Regions from separate parts of the Streptosporangium lutulentum genome, predicted to be linked through region 2. Evidence: riboswitches for the same ligand, from Rfam matches in the RefSeq annotation. Region 2 holds a riboswitch; each other region holds the start of a gene.
What was found. Region 2 has a riboswitch for cyclic di-AMP ahead of J2853_RS05555 (CHAP domain-containing protein). Riboswitches for the same ligand answer to the same signal wherever they lie in the genome.
Positions count from the first base shown of each region.

Region 1: linked by a shared signal. The riboswitch ahead of J2853_RS09095 (glycoside hydrolase family 25 protein) and the one ahead of J2853_RS05555 (CHAP domain-containing protein) in region 2 are both predicted to bind cyclic di-AMP.
Region 3: linked by a shared signal. The riboswitch ahead of J2853_RS06675 (hypothetical protein) and the one ahead of J2853_RS05555 (CHAP domain-containing protein) in region 2 are both predicted to bind cyclic di-AMP.
Region 4: linked by a shared signal. The riboswitch ahead of J2853_RS44675 (hypothetical protein) and the one ahead of J2853_RS05555 (CHAP domain-containing protein) in region 2 are both predicted to bind cyclic di-AMP.

Region 1 covers NZ_JAUSQU010000001.1:2,144,968-2,149,173, forward strand. Annotated here, with positions in the region: gene J2853_RS09085 (response regulator) at 1-688, shown strand, start outside; gene J2853_RS09090 (LLM class F420-dependent oxidoreductase) at 727-1,596, opposite strand; gene J2853_RS09095 (glycoside hydrolase family 25 protein) at 1,742-2,509, opposite strand; cyclic di-AMP (ydaO/yuaA leader) riboswitch at 2,523-2,668, opposite strand; gene J2853_RS09100 (hypothetical protein) at 3,007-3,270, opposite strand; gene J2853_RS09105 (hypothetical protein) at 3,944-4,206, opposite strand, start outside.
Region 2 covers NZ_JAUSQU010000001.1:1,343,471-1,347,676, forward strand. Annotated here, with positions in the region: gene J2853_RS05550 (ABC transporter substrate-binding protein) at 1-907, opposite strand, end outside; gene J2853_RS05555 (CHAP domain-containing protein) at 1,562-2,263, opposite strand; cyclic di-AMP (ydaO/yuaA leader) riboswitch at 2,282-2,420, opposite strand; gene J2853_RS05560 (ABC transporter substrate-binding protein) at 3,180-3,578, shown strand; gene J2853_RS05565 (class I SAM-dependent methyltransferase) at 3,691-4,206, shown strand, end outside.
Region 3 covers NZ_JAUSQU010000001.1:1,589,461-1,593,666, reverse strand. Annotated here, with positions in the region: gene J2853_RS06685 (nuclear transport factor 2 family protein) at 1-119, shown strand, start outside; gene J2853_RS06680 (formylglycine-generating enzyme family protein) at 159-851, opposite strand; cyclic di-AMP (ydaO/yuaA leader) riboswitch at 1,090-1,252, shown strand; gene J2853_RS06675 (hypothetical protein) at 1,692-2,504, shown strand; gene J2853_RS06670 (IS630 family transposase) at 2,682-3,695, shown strand; gene J2853_RS06665 (CHRD domain-containing protein) at 3,793-4,206, shown strand, end outside.
Region 4 covers NZ_JAUSQU010000001.1:9,938,658-9,942,863, forward strand. Annotated here, with positions in the region: gene fmdA (formamidase) at 1-845, shown strand, start outside; gene J2853_RS44670 (DUF4253 domain-containing protein) at 1,073-1,924, shown strand; cyclic di-AMP (ydaO/yuaA leader) riboswitch at 2,118-2,265, shown strand; gene J2853_RS44675 (hypothetical protein) at 2,489-3,145, shown strand; gene J2853_RS44680 (alpha/beta fold hydrolase) at 3,266-4,126, shown strand; gene J2853_RS44685 (hypothetical protein) at 4,174-4,206, opposite strand, start outside.

The DNA.
Region 1 (4,206 bases), 800 kb from region 2:
CGCCGAACCGAACACCCCACCACCCGTCCGGGTCCTGCTCGCCGAGGACCAGGTGTTGATCCGCGACAGCCTCAAGGTACTGATCGACACCACACCGGGGCTGGTCACCGTGGGCGAGGCCGGCACCGGCGCCGAAGCGGTGCTCCTGGCCCGCCGGTGCCGGCCCGACGTCGTCCTCATGGACGTGCGCATGCCGGACATGGACGGCATCGAGGCGACCAGGCGTATCTGCGCCGATCCGGCCGGTGCGGGCATCCGCGTCCTGATCCTCACCACGTTCGATCAGGACGAATACGTGTACGCGTCGCTCAGGGCCGGCGCCAGCGGATTCCTCATCAAGAGCGCGACGGCGGCCGAGCTCCTGGCCGCCATCCGGGTCGTCGCCTCCGGCGAAGCGCTGCTCGCGCCCACCGTCACCCGCCGGCTCGTCGCCGAATTCCTGCGACGCCCCCACTCCTTCCCGGCCGCGCGAGACCTCGGCGACATCACCCGGCGTGAGCGCGACGTGCTCACCCTCGTCGGCAGGGGAATGTCCAACTCCGAGATCGCCGAGCACCTGCACCTCACCGTCGGCACGGTCAAGACCCACATCGGCCGCCTCCTGGCCAAACTGCACGCCCGCGACCGGGCCCAGCTCGTCATCGCCGCCTACGAAGGCGGGCTGGTCACCGGCCCGTCGTCACAGTGATCAGCGGGCTCGCCGGTTCCCGGTCGCTGCCGTACGGCTCAGCCCTTACGCAGTCCGAGCGTCTCGGACGCGATCTCCAGCGCGGCCAGGTGCTCGTCGACCGAGCCCAGCCCCGCTTTCATGGTGTTGATGGAAAGGTGGGTGGCGCCGGACTCCCGCCACCGGCGGGCCAGGTCACTCAGTTCCTCCGCACTGCCCGTCCAGCTGGCACGGCCCTCCATGCCGAGCGCTGAGGGGTCGCGTCCCGCCTGCACGGCGGCCTCCTCGATCACCGCCTTGGCCTCGTCCAGCTTCGGGCCCGGAGACATCTGCGGGAACCAGCCGTCGGCCAGCCGCCCGGTGCGGCGGTAGGCCGCGGGTGACTGCGCGCCGAACCAGACGGGGATCGGCCGCTGCACGGGCAGGGGCGCCAGCCCCGCTCCGGTCACCCGGTCGTAGACGCCGTCGAAGGTGACCGACGGCTCGGTCCACAGCCGGCGCATCAACTCGACCTGCTCCTCGATGCGCCTGCCCCGGGTGGTGAAGTCCTGGCCGAGGGCTTCGTACTCGACCTGGTTCCACCCCAGCCCCACGCCCAGCCGAAACCGGCCGTCACTGAGCAGGTCGATCTCCGCCGCCTGCTTGGCCACCAGCGCCGTCTGCCGCTGGGGCAGGATGATGATGGCGGTGACGAGTTCCAGCGAGGTCAGCGCGGCGAGATATCCGAAGAGGACCATCGGTTCGTGGAAGGTGCTCTCCACGTCGTACACCCCTTGCCAGCCCTGGTGCACCGCCGGGTCGGCGCCGACGACGTGGTCGTAGGCCATCAGGTGCCGGAAGCCGAGCTCCTCGACTCCTTGCGCGTAGGCGCGCACCGCACCCACGTCCGGGCCGATCTCGGTCTGGGGAAAGACAACACCGATCCGCATCATGGCTCCTGTCGATCGTCAGGTGAACTCGCGGATCATCATTCCGTGCGCAGCGCCTCTCAACCACATGCGACCCCCTGGCCACCGGTTCGAGCGGAAAGATCTACATCTGGGACGGCGGGGGGTGATGCTCGCTTTTGCCGGTTCAGGCGGTGGGGGGACGGCCGAGACTGCGCAGCTGATCGGGGGTCAACGAGGAGACATCCTGGTCGATGGGCGTTTCGGTGTACTGGTGGATGGTCCAGGTCTTCCAGTCGGCGGGCGGCGGGACGTCGCCCATGGGCACGCCGTAGTAGGCCACCCAGAGGGGGTACTGGGACAGGCCCGCGCCGTAGGTGTTGGCGAAGTTCCAGCTGCTGTAGACCATCGGCTTGACGCCGGTCTTGGCCTGGACCCGGGCAAGCCAGGCCTTGGCCCAGGCGTTGACCTCGCTGACGGACCTGCCGTCGGTGGTCTCCAGATCCAGCACCAGCAGGTCGCCCGGCTTGGCCGGCTGCGAGTTCACCACCGAGAGGAAGAAGTCGGCCTCGGTGATCGGATTGTCGGCGGGGTGACCGAAGTGGTAGGCGCCGCGCACGATGCCCTTCTTCGCCAGTTCCCTCCAGTGCCGGGTGAAGGCCTTGTCGCGGAAGTGCAGTCCCTCGGTGGCCTTGACGATGCCGAATTTGGCCGGACTGGCGTTCCAGTCGTGGTCGGGCTCGTAGTTGGAGACGTCCTGGCCGTAGGTGAGCGCGTCGGCCCGGCCCGGATTGATCGGCGCGGCGAGCGTTTTGGCCGGGGTTTGCACGACACCGCTCAGGGCCTTCACGGAAAGGTCGGAGGCCAGGGCCGGGTGACCGGCGAGAATCGCACCGGTGACAACGGTCGCACTCACCACGGCGGCGAGGGGGCGAGAGAAACGGTATTTCAACATAGGGGGGATCAACTCCTTGCTTCCATGCCGCCTACCGGGTTAGCTGACGGGTTCGGGCGTGGAAGTGCCCTACGCGGTGCCATGTGGAATGGGCCGCGATTCACCCCAGAAGATTGGGTCCCCGGCTCCGTGAATTCACGGACTCGGCGGCCGTGCTCGTTCCGCGTCGGAAACTCCCGCGGCACGAAACACGGTCTCGGTAATGATCAGGGCACCACCCGGCCACGACGTCGCCGAACGTGTATCCCCAAGGACCCGAAGGTAAGCGGTGAGGATCGAATGATGCAAGGCGTCGCCATATTGACCTAACGAAATCCCCTCGAACGCAGGACTTCGATGGTGAATTCTTTACCTCGGTCGAGCGGGTGAGAAGTCCTGCGGGATCCATGCGCAGGTCACGCGGCCAGGTAGATTCCTTATCATTCCGGCCTTGCGTGCCAAGGAGAGAGCCCGTTCAGTAAAGTCGCGATCGATTGAAGGTCGGTTGGGTTCCGTTTTCATACCATGCGTACTTTGCCATTCTCGTGCAAGAAAAGTAAAAAGTACGCAATGCCGTGGACGACGTGGGTGGCCGGCCGCCCGGAGACATCCCAGGGCCGGGCCGCGTCGGCCTCGTTGCGCGCCGCCTCGTGGACGGCCGGTTCGGCCGGGACGCCGGCGAACCGGCCGAGGCCGTCGGGGCCGTGGAAGCGGACGCCCTGCGCCTGCGGGCTGGTGGCGGCGTACCGGGCGGGGAGCGCGCCGCGGTCGACGGTCCGCATGGACAGACCCCGGCGGGAGAATCGATTCTTGGGGAGAGAGGCGCCTGCGGTCCATCGAGTGAACGCGGGTGACGACGGCACTCCCCTCGACGGGGTCGCGGACCGGCACCATGAGGCCGGCGCCCGCCTCGGCCGGGCGTACGGCCGGATCGAGTCCGATGCCGTCGCTCGCCCCGGTCACCACGGCGAGCCTTCCGGCCGGATCGGCTACGGATACGTTCTTGATGACGACCCCCTGGTCAGCGGATCTCCTCGGTCGGGCCGAGGGTCGCGGGCGCCCGCGAGGTGGATCCGTGTCGCGCTTGTCCACGGACTTTCGATCCGCGGACAAGCGCGGCCCACCGGGGGTGCTCCGCCGGTCGAGTACGGGATGCTCTCCCCGGACACCCACACGGGATGAACGTCGACCAGGCCGGCTCCACCGAACGCGGGCCCGTCAAGCTCTTCATGAATCCGGAATGATTTAGCCCGTGTTCGCTGTGATCGCAATTATTCCGGAAGGGTGCGATCTCAGTGAACACGGGCAACCTCTCTCCGCCGTGGGTCTGGATATTTTCCTGATTCCAGGTTCTGCCGCATGCGGTCGACGTGCTTTGACTACATGCCGCACCCAGGCTGGAGGCCAATCTTGATGGGGTGGCTAATCAGAGACCTTAGACGTTTCGCCGTTTTTTCAGTCGTCATCGAAATCGCGGTCACGGTCGCGGTCGCGATCGCGGCCACCGCCATTGACAGTGTTGTTGTTGATATTGACATTGACCCTGCGGACGCTGCGGTGGTGGGAGCGGTGGTGGCAACCGCAGCCGCGGCGCCAACCACAGCCGCCGCCGCATCCTCCGCCCCATCCTCCGACCCAGGTCGTGAAGCCTGCGCTCGTACCTGCGGTGGTGGTGGGAGCGGTGTTGGCGGCTGCGGTGGCCGCGCTCATGCCTATGC
Region 2 (4,206 bases):
CGCCGAGCATCCAGGCCGGGCAGCCCATGGTGGCGAAGGCGCCCTTCTTGATGGCGGCGTTCCACGGCGGGGTGAAGGAGGCGAGCTTGGCGGTCAGGCCCGCCTCGCTGAAGCTCTTCACCAGGTCGAAGGAGGTCTTGATGGCGGGGTTGGTCTCGAGGACGAGCTGGTTGCTCTTGTCGAAGTAGGCGACGTTGCCGTTCTTCGGCGCCTCCTGCGACAGGATCACGTTGTAGAGCGTGTTCGGGCCGTCGAGGAACTTGGGGTCGGACTTGCCGGGGTTGGCGGCCTGGAACTTCTTGCCGATCTCCATGAACGCGCTCCAGTCGGGCCAGAGCTTGCCGACCTCCTCGCGCTCGGTGGGCAGACCGGCCTTTTCGAACAGGTCCGTGCGGTAGCACATGGTCATGCCACCGATGTCGGTGCCGAGGGCGAACAGCTTGTTGTCGGCGTTGATGCCGTTGTCCCACTTCGCCGCGGGGAAGTCGGCCTTGCGGCTCTCCAGGCCGTACTCGGCGAGGTCGGTGAAGAACTGCGGACGGGCCTTCATGAGGCCCATCGCGCCCTCGTCCACGGCGATGATGTCGGCCGCGCCGCTGCCGGCCTGCAGGCGCTGGAGCAGTTGGGGCAGGTAGACGTCCTCAAAGCGGTCGGTCAGGTTCTGGTACTTGACCTGGATGTTCGGGTGCGCCGCGTTCCAGGTTTCCACGGCCTTGTCGTAGCCGAAGTTCTCGCCGCCGCCGAAGGTGTGCACGGTGATGGTCACCGGCTCGGCCGCGGCCGAGGAGCCGCCGGCGTTCGCGGCGGGTGCGGGGGACTCACTCGAACCGCAGGAGGTAATCGCCAGGGCGGTGGCCGCCATGACTGCGACTGCGGCGAGTTTGCCATGTCGCGTGTTGTTCAACATTCCGGACCCCTCTCAGGTGGTCGCCCGAATCAGTGGGAGGTGGCAACGCGAGGCCGGCCCCCGAAACTCGGCCTGCGACGCGGCGGTTCCTCGGTATGCTTTGGGAGCGCTCCCACGAAGAGTGGACGATAGGCAACCTGGACGTCAATATGCCGAAACTCAACCGTTACATCTAGCCGGTTTGCGGGTGACTAACTGGCATGAAGCAGACAAAGCTCTCAGCAGGACAGTTGGGAGCGCTCCCATCTCATGCACATACAGTTAGGACATTTTGCAGGTGAGGAGGGGTGAGGGGTCCCGTCCGCGCCCACCCTTCCGGGCTCGTGCGGCGCGTGTCACCCCTCGGCGCCGCGACCTTTCTGTGTCCTCTTCGTGATGATTTCGTGGTCATATTCGTAGCCGCTCCGTGAATCTTTCATGGCTCCGCCGCGCCTCACGCCGATCGGAGCGGGGTTCCGGGAGGCGGAGGGCCGCGGGGTCACGCGAGGCGGAGGACGCCGAAGAAGATCGAAGGAGGGGGGCGTCGAAGGAGGGGCGGCGAAAGGGGCGGCGGCGAAGAAGGAGGGGCGGCGAAAGGGGCGGCGGCGAAGAAGGGGCGGCGAGAAGGAGCGCGGCTCGATTCGAGCCGCGCTCCTTGGTCGGTGCCTGAGGGGATCAGGCGGTGTAGAGCGGGTAGCCGTAGCCGACGACCTGGGACTTGGGCCGGATGCGCTGCTCGACCACGCCGTTGCCGGTGTTGCCCTCGATCGTGGTGATCGTGCCGTTGCCGTTGTCCTTCTTCACGAGGCCGACATGGTCGATGCCGTCGATGTCCTTGCTGCCGTTCCAGTCGTAGAAGACGACGGCGCCGGGCTCCGCGACGTTGCCCCAGCGGTGGTTGTCCTTGAACCACTTGGCGTAGGTGACGGTGTAGGCGTCCCAGCCCATGGCGGGACGGATGCCGGCCTGCTCGCCGACCCAGGAGACGAACATCGCGCACCAGGGGGCGTTCGCGTAGTCCTGCACGCTACCGCCGTCGCGGGCGACGGTCTCCCTGCCTCGCGGGGAGGACTCGTACCAGGACTGGAACTTGGTTCCACCGCCCCGGGCGTTCTCTCTGATGCCGATCTGCTTCTCGGCGATGCTCAGGACCTGCTGGGCGGAGACCTTGGGGAGCTGCTCCGCCTCGATCTGGAGGCGGGACAGGGTAGGCCTGACGATCTCGGAGGAGGTGGGCTTGAGGGCGCTGGAGTTGGGGGGCTCGGCCAGGGCGGGGGAGGCCGCGATGGTCCCCCCGGCGATGGCGATCGATACGCCTGCGAGGACGCGGGCCACGTGGGTGAAGCGGAGGGTGGGGATAAGGCGATGCTTGGTCATGCGGGGGTTCGACTCCTTGCGTCGCTTCCATTCCGCCTACCGGGTTAGCTGACGGGTTCGGGCTGGGAAGTGCCCTACGACGCGCGAACGCGTTGATTCACCCCAGAAACGTGGTTCCCCGGTTCCGCTGACTGCGCGGATTCGGCGGCCGTGCTCACCTGTGTGAAGGATCCGCGCAGGTGAGTGCGGTCGGGCAATGTGGTGGCAATGCTCGGGTCCTAAAAGGCTCAGGCATTGACCTCGAATGAGACGAACCTACGCCAACCAGACAGACGAATACAAATGCCACACATTGCCTTGGCTTGGTACTACGCCTGAAAACGGGTAAAGGAAGAGCGGCTTTTCCGGCTCGATCAAGGCCCGGATTCATGGCCGTCCGGCGGTGGGCGTGTCCGTTGGCGGCGGAACGGGCGGTAGCCGCCTCAAAGTTCGGAAAAGCCTATTTTCATGGCGATTCCAAGCCTCGCCGTCGATTTGTGGATCATTGATTCGAGGTTGTGGCGGCACCGAATCGGGGCCGGTCGGGGGCCGTTGTCCATGATCGAAATCTTTAGAACACAGTATCGAGTAAAGTTCTGACCGCAATAGGGTCGAGGCGCGGATTTTTTACCTTTGACCTGCATCCCCGCCCCAATGTGAGGGTATGGGCGATCACGCGTGACGCGTCCGGTTTCGCACCTGTCCCACGCGTATCAGGCGACTCGTGTCTGACAGGGCGCCCATTGTCCTGCCGATATCGACGATCCGAATGGACGCCCGGAAGCCCGAACCGGAAATGCCGGTCGCTTCTCTTGTGCGATGCGCGAGAAGGCGGGGTTCGCGTTTTGGGTCATGCGTGGAGTCGGCGGTCGCTTGAGGGCGCGGAACGTCATGGGCTCAAGGCCGGGCATGGCGCTTTGTGGTGTTCGAACGGTGAATGCGGGACGTCGTGGCGCTCAAGTCGACGAATGCGGAGCTCCGGACCAAGGCGCCGGCCATCGCCGGTCGCGGAGGGCTGCCCGACACCATCGGCACGTTCCTCGGCGCGGGCAACGCCTTCTCCGATATCGCCCAGCAGTGGTCCGAGGGAAGCTGGGAAAAGATCGCCGAGCGCGATCCGGACGTGATCGTGCTGGCTGACCTCACCCGCGGCGGTGACGGTGACAGCGCCGCGGACAAGATGAGGTTCCTGCGCTCCGATCCCGTCGCCTCCCAGCTCACGGTGGTCAAGAACAACCGCTTCATCGTCGTGCCCGGATCGGCCGTGGACCCCTCGATCAGGGGCGTCAGCGCCGTGGAGAAGGTCTGTGAAGGACTGCGGGACCTCTACGGCTGACCCAGGACGAGCCCGCTCGACCCGACCTGACCCGGCATACGACCCGAGCCGACCCGGCATGAGCCCGCTCGACACGAACCCCGCCCACCCGATTCCCTCCCCGGAGACCGTGATGACCACTTCCACACCCTCACCGACCTCGTACGACCTGCTCTCACGCTGGGAAGAGCAGCAGGCCGCCTACGTGGCCCATCGCGAAAACCGCTTCCAGGTGATGCTCGACGTACTCGGCCTGCACTGCCCCGCGGACCTCACCGTGCTCGACCTGGCCTGCGGACCCGGATCGATCGCCGATCGAGTGCTGAGCCGTTTCCCGCAGGCGCGCGCGGTGGCCGTCGATTACGATCCGGTCCTGGCGCACCTCGCGCGATCGATCCTGGAGCGACACGGTCGAGCCACCGTGATCGAATCCGAGCTGGCACATTCGGGCTGGTCGTCGGCCCTCTCGGCGTGGAGCTTCGACGCGGTGCTGACCTCCACGGCGCTGCACTGGCTCTCTCCCGGCCAGTTGCTGGAGGTCTACACCGAGTTGGCGCGCCTGCTGCCCCCCGGCGCCGTACTGCTCAACGCCGACCACCTGCGATTCGGAGCCGACCGCCCGACGCTGCGGCACCTGTCGGCCGGCCAT
Region 3 (4,206 bases), 250 kb from region 2:
TGGTCGCGAGGCACGCGTCCATCAACGACCTTCCCATCGAGGAGTCGGAACGCGCCTACCACTGGCCGCTGGGGCGCCGGCCGGACGCCCATCCCGGGCTGAGCGAGCTCGGTTTCTGACGGACCCTCGCGGGAACCGCACCCGTCCGCGACCGCCTTTCACCGTGATCGGGCGAGCCTGAACCCGAGGTCGTCGATGCGAAGGGTCGGGTGACTCTTGCGGCGGCACGACGCCCGGCACGATCGGGGCTGATCGTACAGACCTCCGCCGCGGAACACGCGGTACGGGCCGTAGACGCTGGGATCGTAGAGGTCCCAGCACCACTCCCACACGTTGCCGATCATGTCGTAGAGCCCCCACCTGTTCGGCGCCTTGGTCGCGACGTCGTGCATCTCCTCACCGGAGTTCCCGCGGTACCAGGCGATCTCGTCCAGCTCCCCGTAGCGGACGCCGGCGCTTCCGGCCCTGCAGGCGTACTCCCACTCCGCCTCGGACGGGAGGCGATAGCCGTCGGCGTCCCAGTCGCAGACCACGTCCTGCCCGTCGGGGTCGTCGCCCATCGAGTAGCAGGGGTCGAGCCCCTTCGACTGCGAGAGCAGGTTGCAGAACCGTACGGCATCCATCCAGGAGACCTCGGTCACCGGCGTCCGCGGCCCCGCCGCACTCGCGGGCGCCTCGCCCAGAACGGCGTGGTACAGCTCGCGGGTCACGGGATACGGCGCCAGCCGGAAGGCCCCGACCTCGGCCTTCCAGTTCGTCTTCGTACCCTCGTCCCGCAGGATGATCGCCCCGGCGGGAATCTCGATCATGCGGTCGGCGACCGCCTGGCGCGGCGTCGATTCAATGCTCATCGCAGGTCCTGTTTAACATGATCGGTTCGTGTCAACGACATTCGGAGGCAACTGATCATGAACGCTACCACCCAGGCCAGGGGGTAAGCGGCCCCGCGGGCGCGGTGGCCGACGGTCGGAATCAGGGCCAGAAAGGTAGATCTTTGCAATTTTGGGGGTTTTAGTTTGCTTTGTCCATATTTGAGGTTAGTGTCTAGTTTCAGTAAACGGATGGTGACACGACCTTCAAGCGGAAGGCCGCCGTCCGGCGCCGAGTCCGGTGACATTCCATGCCGCCGGAGCCGAGGACCCAACTACGCGGCTGATCGCCGCAGGGGGCGAATCCATCCCGACGCGGATGGTAGGGCGACTCCTGGCCCGAGCCCGACAGCTAACCCGGTAGGCGTTCAAGGAATGGAGAAATGCGTGACGATCACAGCATCATCCGCCCTCGGATTCGCCGGACCGATCTTAATCGGACGGCATCGGCGCTGATTCGCGTTCCCGGCCCGAATGTGACGCCGTTCTCACGGTGAATCGCGCACCCGGCCGGTCCTCGTCGGTAAAACCCTGTTTCAGGAACCGTGTCCGATGAGGCCGTTCGTCCGGTCCCGACACAACCGGGTCACTCCCCCGGCCGGCCCGTCGCCCTCGCGCGGCAGCGCCCGGCTTCGCCGTACTCCAATGGCCCTCCCACCGGCGTCCCCTCGCCGGGCTGAGCGCCTCTTCCCCCGCGCCGCCGGGCCCTGACGACCACGGGCCCTGAGATTTCCGCGGGAAGGCCCCTGTTCCCTTTCGAAGGACCCCTCTCCCATGAAGTTCTCCGAGGTTCTCAACCGGAAGCGCTGTACCCTCGCCCGAATGTGCACTGGTTCCCATGCCCGGATCGCGGCGGGCGCGGTCGGCACCTCGCTGCTGAGCACATGCCTCCTCGGCGTCGGCAGCGCGTCCGCCGCGGCACAGCCGGCCGGCGAGGCACAGCCACCCGCCGCGGCACAGCCGAACGGCAAGACACAGCCGGCCACCGCGGCACAGCCGAACGGCGAGGCACAGCCACCTGCCACGGCGCAGCCGAACGGCAAGGCGCAGCCGGCCACCGCGGCACCGCCTGCGGGCGAGGCCGCAGGCAAGGCTTCGACCTGCCTCGCGGCGTCGTCGGCGAAAGCGTCAAAACAGCTCCGCACGCTGGGCGCCGAGCAGAAGGCCAACGCCGCCATCGTCATCGAGATGGCGTCCAAACTCGGGCTCCCCACCCGCGCGGCCGTCATCGGGGTGGCCACGAGCCTGCAGGAATCCCAGCTGCGCAATCTCAACTACGGCGATCGCGACTCCCTCGGGCTGTTCCAGCAGCGCCCGTCCCAGGGCTGGGGAACCCGCAAGCAGATCCTCAACCCGAAGTACTCGGCGCGTAAGTTCTACCAGGGGCTGGCGACCGTCTCCCATTGGAAGCGGCTCCCGCTCACCCAGGCCGCGCAGGCCGTGCAGCGCTCCGGATTCCCCGATGCCTACGCCAAGTGGGAAAAGCTCGCCAAGCACGTCGTCCGCTCTCACTCGTGCAGGCCCGCTCCCGCTCAGCAGCCGGCCGCAAACACTCAGACGGTCGCCTTCGAGCAGCAGTACGCCATGGATGTTCCAGCCGGCCGGATCCCGCACCGGCCGGAGTTCGCGGAGTAACCCCGGACGACCACGGCGGGCTGAGGCCCACCGCGAGGGCGGTATGTGCCGTTGTGCACACTCGACGCTTTATGTGGATTTGTACGCTAACACCGGCAGCTACTGAGCCGATCATAAGTTTTGGTACTTGTTGGGTGGCGGTGGGAGATCGCGTTCCGGCGGGGACATGCTTGGAGTATGGCCAGAAAAGGTCGCAGAGCGACGTTCGAGGAGAAGGTCTTCGCCCTCCGGTTACTGGGAGGGAGCATGTCACCGGATCGGGTGGCTGAAGCACTGGGAGTAGGCCGCGAATCGGTGTTTCGGTGGAAACGCCAGGCGCGGGCGGGCGGTATCGAGGCGCTACGGATCAAGAAGGCGCCGGGCCGGCCACGGCGGCTCACCCCCGGCCAGGAGCAGACCATCAAGGCGGTGGTCCGTGACGTCACCCCCCGTCAGGTACTGGGCACGGCCGTTGTGCTGTGGACCAGGGCGCTGGTGGCGATGGTGATCGCGGCCTGGTTCGGGATCGACCTGTCGGTGACGGCGACCGGGCGGCTGCTGCGCGGGCTGGGCCTGTCGCCACAGCGTCCGGCCTACGCCGCACTCCGGCGTGATCCGGCGGCCATCACCGGGTGGACGACGGTGGCCTTCCCGGCAATCTGCCGCCGGGCGCGCAGACGCGGGACAGTGGTGTTGTTCGCCGACGAGATGAGCATGCGTGTCGATCACCGCTGCGGCACCACCTGGGCCCTGGTGGGGCAGACGCCGGTCGTGTCAGCCGGGGCGGGTCGCCGGTCGGTGAAGATGTTCTCGGCGGTCGGGGCCGACGGCACACTGCGCTATCGGCTGGGACACGGCGCGATGGACCGGTGGGCGTTCCTCGGGTTCTGCGCGCAGCTGCTGCGCACCATTACCGGGCCGATCGTTTTGATCGTCGACGGCTCGTCGATTCATACCGCCCGAGCGGTCGGTGATTTCGTCGCGCGTACCGGCGGGCGGCTGCGGTTGTTTTTCCTGCCCGCGTATGCGCCGGAGGTCAACCCCGATGAGTGGGTCAACCAAAACGTCAAGGCCCGGGTGGCGCGCCAGGCGGTCGCCGATGAGCATGAGCTGGCCGCGGCTATGCACCGCAGCATGCGCCGGCTGCAAAAGCGTCCCGACATTGTCCGGGCCTTCTTCGCCGATCCGCATCTGGCCTACATCAGCCCATAACACGGATAGTCCCAAAACTTACGATCGGCTCAGTACCTCTCCTAATGTCTGCGATGTCGGCAAGGAGCCGCACAGCAAACCCAAGGAAGAGGTTCCGATGAACGCATTCGAGCAGGTTGACGGCGGACGCATCTCGCGGCGGCGCGTACTGGGCCGGGTGGCGTTGGGCGCGGCGGCCGCGGCGCTGGCCGTCGGCGCGGTGGCGGTACCGGCCGGGGCGGCCACCGCCACGGCGTCCGCCGGGGTGAGCGCCACCGCCGCCACGTTCACCGGCGCCGAGGCGAGCCAGGCCAAGAGCTACTACTTCGCCTCGGTGCTCCTCGGCAGGAACGAGGTTCGAGCGCCGGGCAAGAAGGTCAACGACCGCAACGGAGTGGCGGTCGCGAAGTTCCGCATCCAGGGCAACCGCATGTACTACATCGTCCAGTGGAAGAACGTCTCCAAGCCCACCGCGTTCCACATCCACCGCGGCAAGGCCGGCACCAACGGTGACGTCGTCATCGACCTGCTG
Region 4 (4,206 bases), 8.6 Mb from region 2:
CGATCTGGGACTTCCACGGCGGGCAGGCCACCTCCCGTCACCTGCCCGGTGTCCGGTTCACCGGTATCAGCCACCCCGGGTTGTTCGGCACCGCGCCGTCGCCGGAAATGCTCGCGAGCTGGAACAGGAGGGAACAGGCCCTCATCGACACCGACCCCGGCAGAGTCCCGGCGCTGGGCCTGCCGCCGCTGGCGGACAACGCCCTCGTCGGAACGGCGACCGGCGAGATGGCGAACCGGATCGCCCGCGAGGGAGCCCGTACGGTGCCCGCCCGGGAGAACGGCGGCAACCACGACATCAAGAACTTCACGCGCGGGGCACGCGTCTTCTACCCCGTCTACGTGAAGGACGCCAAGCTTTCGGGAGCGGACCTGCACTTCAGCCAGGGCGACGGCGAGATCACCTTCTGCGGCGCGATCGAGATGGGCGGCTTCATCGACTTCCATGTGGACCTCATCAAGGGCGGCATGGAGAAGTACGGCGTCACCACCAACCCGATCTTCATGCCCGGTAACGTCGAGCCGCGCTACTCGGAGTTCATGTCGTTCATCGGCGTCTCGGTCGACCACGACACGGACACGAACTACTACCTCGACGCGACGGTGGCCTACCGCCGCGCCTGCCTCAACGCCGTCGAATACCTCAAGAGGTGGGGTTACACGGGCGAGCAGGCCTACCTGCTCCTCGGCTCGGCGCCCATCGAGGGCCGGATCAGCGGGATCGTCGACATCCCCAACGCCTGCTGCTCGCTTTACCTGCCGACGGAGATATTCGACTTCGACGTGCGTCCGAACATGGACGGACCCGTCAGGAAGGATCGCGGGCAGTGCGCCGTGTCATCCTGACCGGCGTGGCACAGCGAGACGCGGTCGGCGGGGAGCGGCGTCCGCCGCTCCCCGGCATCCGCGCGTCCGAGGGGTCCGCCGGGGGTGGCGGCCGCCTCGGAGAGCGGAGGTGACGGACGTCGCCTTCCGGTGACCGCGCCTCGTCCCGTCCGGTGGTATACCGATAATTTTTGCCTGGCCCAGGGCAGAACTGTCCCTTGGGGCGCTTGACAGGCCAAAATTGGTCCGTGGTCAGGATCGGATCGGTAGAGATGGACGAATGCGAGCGTGGGCAACTTCCGCCGGTGCTGGGTCAGCTGTTCGCCGGCGGAGGTGACGGGCGGACGCTCTCGGTGGAGTTGCCGTCGGGGGACGTGGTCTGGCCCGATCCCGGTTACGCACAGCTGGCCATCCGCCGCCGTCCGGCGTTCTGGCTCAGTGACGAGGCGGTCTCCGGCGAGCTGTGGGCCGAGTTGAGGGCCCAGCACGAGCACTCGGGCCTGTGGCCGGTGCTGCTGGAGGACTCCATGCAGCCGTGGTCGGCCGGACAGGTCGCCCCGGACACGGTGGTCGAGATCGATCACTACCACACGGCGGCGTTCATGGCCGAGGTGTGGGCTGACTGGATCGCGAGGGCGCACATCGACCAGTTGGAGCTGCTGGACCCGTTCGGCCCCGAATGCCCCGGTCCAGCCCCGTCGGGCACGCTCGCCGCCGATCCCGGCGTGGTCGCCGACTGGTACGCCGGGCTCGTGGCCGAACGCAGGACCCCTCTCGGGCTGATCGCGGCCGACCGGGGGGCCGACGCGCTGGCCGTCATGGGGTGGCAGGGCGCCCTGAACCACAACGAGTGGATGGTCCCGCTCGCCGCCGTGGTGCGGAGCTGGGAGGACAGGTTCGGGGCCCGGGTGGTCGGCATGGGATTCAACACCCTGGACCTGAGCGTCGCCGCACCCCCGCTGACCTCGGAACACGCGCTGCACGTCGCCGCCGAGCACTGGACGTTCTGCCCCGACAGCATCACCCAGGGCGCCGGGACGCTCATCGACTACGCCGAGCAGATCAAGGGCAGGAACGCCTGGTCGTTCTGGTGGGACTGATCGGGTGTGGGCCACCGGTGGTCCGGCGGCGCGAAAGCCGCCACGGCGGCGACGGCCACGGCCTGACCGGTAAGGGTTCCTTGACGAATGCAGGTAGATCTTCTGGGGCTTTCGTGGCTTTTGCTTTGCTTTGTCCCATATAGGTCGGTAGTGTCCATTTACCGGTTGGCGACCTGCCCTTCATCGGAAGGAGCGGCCGGCCGCGTCGAATCCCGAGGGTCGATAAAGCCCCGGGAGCCGGGGACCCACTACTTGGGGTGAATCCACCGCGAACGCGGTGGTAGGGCAACTCCACCGCCCGAATCCGTCAGCTAACCCGGTAGACGAGATGGAGAGGAGATCCCTTATGGATCACCGCGTCATGTTCGTTCCGGCCCGTCTCCCGTTCAGGTCGATCACCCAGAGCTTCCACCGCGCCTGATCGCGGTGTCCTCCCGAACGCGCTCCACGTAGCGTCCGGTCGATCCGGCTACGTCCTTCTTTTATCCGTGAGTGCGCCTCCGCCCGTGCCCCCTTCTGTTCGTACGCGGCTGCCCCATTCCCTCGCGAAAGAGGCTCTCTTCCATGCGTTTCTCCCTCGGCCCGCATAAGAACCGTCTCGCCGCCGTCACCCTCCTCGGCGCGAGCATCCTGACCTCCGCGAGTGTCGCCTCGGCGCTCCCGGCCTCCGCGAACTCCCTCTATGCGAGCCCGGCCTCGGCATCCTCCGCCGCGGCGCTCTCCACCCGGGACGGCCTCGCCCCCGAGGTCGGTTCCGGTGCCACCCTTCTCAAGGGTTCGACCACGGCCTCCTACTTCTGGGACGACGCCTCCGGCCGCGCCGGGGACACCGGCCTGCCCGCGAGCGGCAAGCCGATGCAGAAGGGCATGATCGCCAGCCCGAGCTGGCCGCTGTTCACCGAGGGTTACCTCCTCTACAAGGGCAAGAAGGCCCCCTTCTTCGTCGGCGACCGCGGTCCCGGTGCTCCCTCCAGCAGCGGAATCATGATCGACATCGACGCCAAGACCTTCGCCGAGCTGACCGGCGGCACGTTCAACTCCAGCACACTCGCAGTGGAGAACAACGGCGGCCTGGGCCACATCGACGTCCAGTACGTGGTCACCAAGTGGGGTGAGGGCGTGGGCAAGAAGGGCTACCCCGTGGCGTTCTCCACCGGCGCGTGGGGCCGCAAGGACCTCAACCCCGTCGCGCCTCCGAAGGCCGAGCCCGTCGAGGGCTAGTCTGAGCACGTCCCGGGAGGGCGCCGGTCCCCCGCGAAACTCTTGTCCCCGTCCCTACAGAATGACATTCTGTTTTGCGGAATCAGCACGACGTCCGCGGGACCAGCAGGTAGGAGTGCCATGACTCAGCGCGCCTCGGCGAACGGCATCGAGATCGCCTACGACACCTTCGGCTCCTCAGGGGGCCGCCCGCTCCTCCTGGTCATGGGACTCGGCTCCCAGATGATCCACTGGGACGAGGAGCTCTGCGAGTCGCTCGCCGACGCGGGACACCACGTCGTACGGTTCGACAACCGCGACGTCGGGGAGAGCACACACTTCCACGACCACGGGATCCCCGCCTTCGGCGGGAACGGGCAGGTGCCCTACCTGCTGGACGACATGGCCGACGACACCGCGGGGCTGCTGGACGCGCTCGGCTGGGAGTCCGCCCACGTGGTCGGCGCCTCGATGGGCGGCATGATCGCTCAGTTGCTGGCGGTCCGCCACCCGCACCGGGTGCGCAGCCTCACCTCGATCATGTCCACCCCGAGCCCGGGGGCCGCCCGGCCCACCGAGGCGGCGATGGCGGCGCTCATGGCGCCTCCCGCCTCCGACCGCGAGGGCGCGATCCAGCGGGCACTGGCCACCTGGAAGGTCATCGGCTCTCCGGGATATCCGATCAACCATGAGCGGATCACCCGGCTCGCCGGGCTGAGCTACGACCGGTGCTTCGACCCGGCGGGATCGACCAGGCAGCTCGCCGCGATCATGGCCTCCGCCGACCGCGCGCCGATGCTCAAGGAGCTCACGGTGCCCGCCCTCGTACTGCACGGCGAGGACGACCAGCTCGTGCCGCTCTCCGGCGGGATCGCCACGGCCGAGGCGATCCCCGGGGCCAAACTGATCACCTTCCCCGGCATGGGACACGACCTGCCCCGCCCGCTCTGGCCCGAGTTCGTCGGCGCGATCGGCGAGCTCACCGCGGCCGCCGAGGGTTGAGCTCCGGTACGGCTTACGCCTCCCGGGGCGTAAGCCGTACCGGAGGATCAGATCTCGAGCTTTTCCTCGATGCCGCGGAG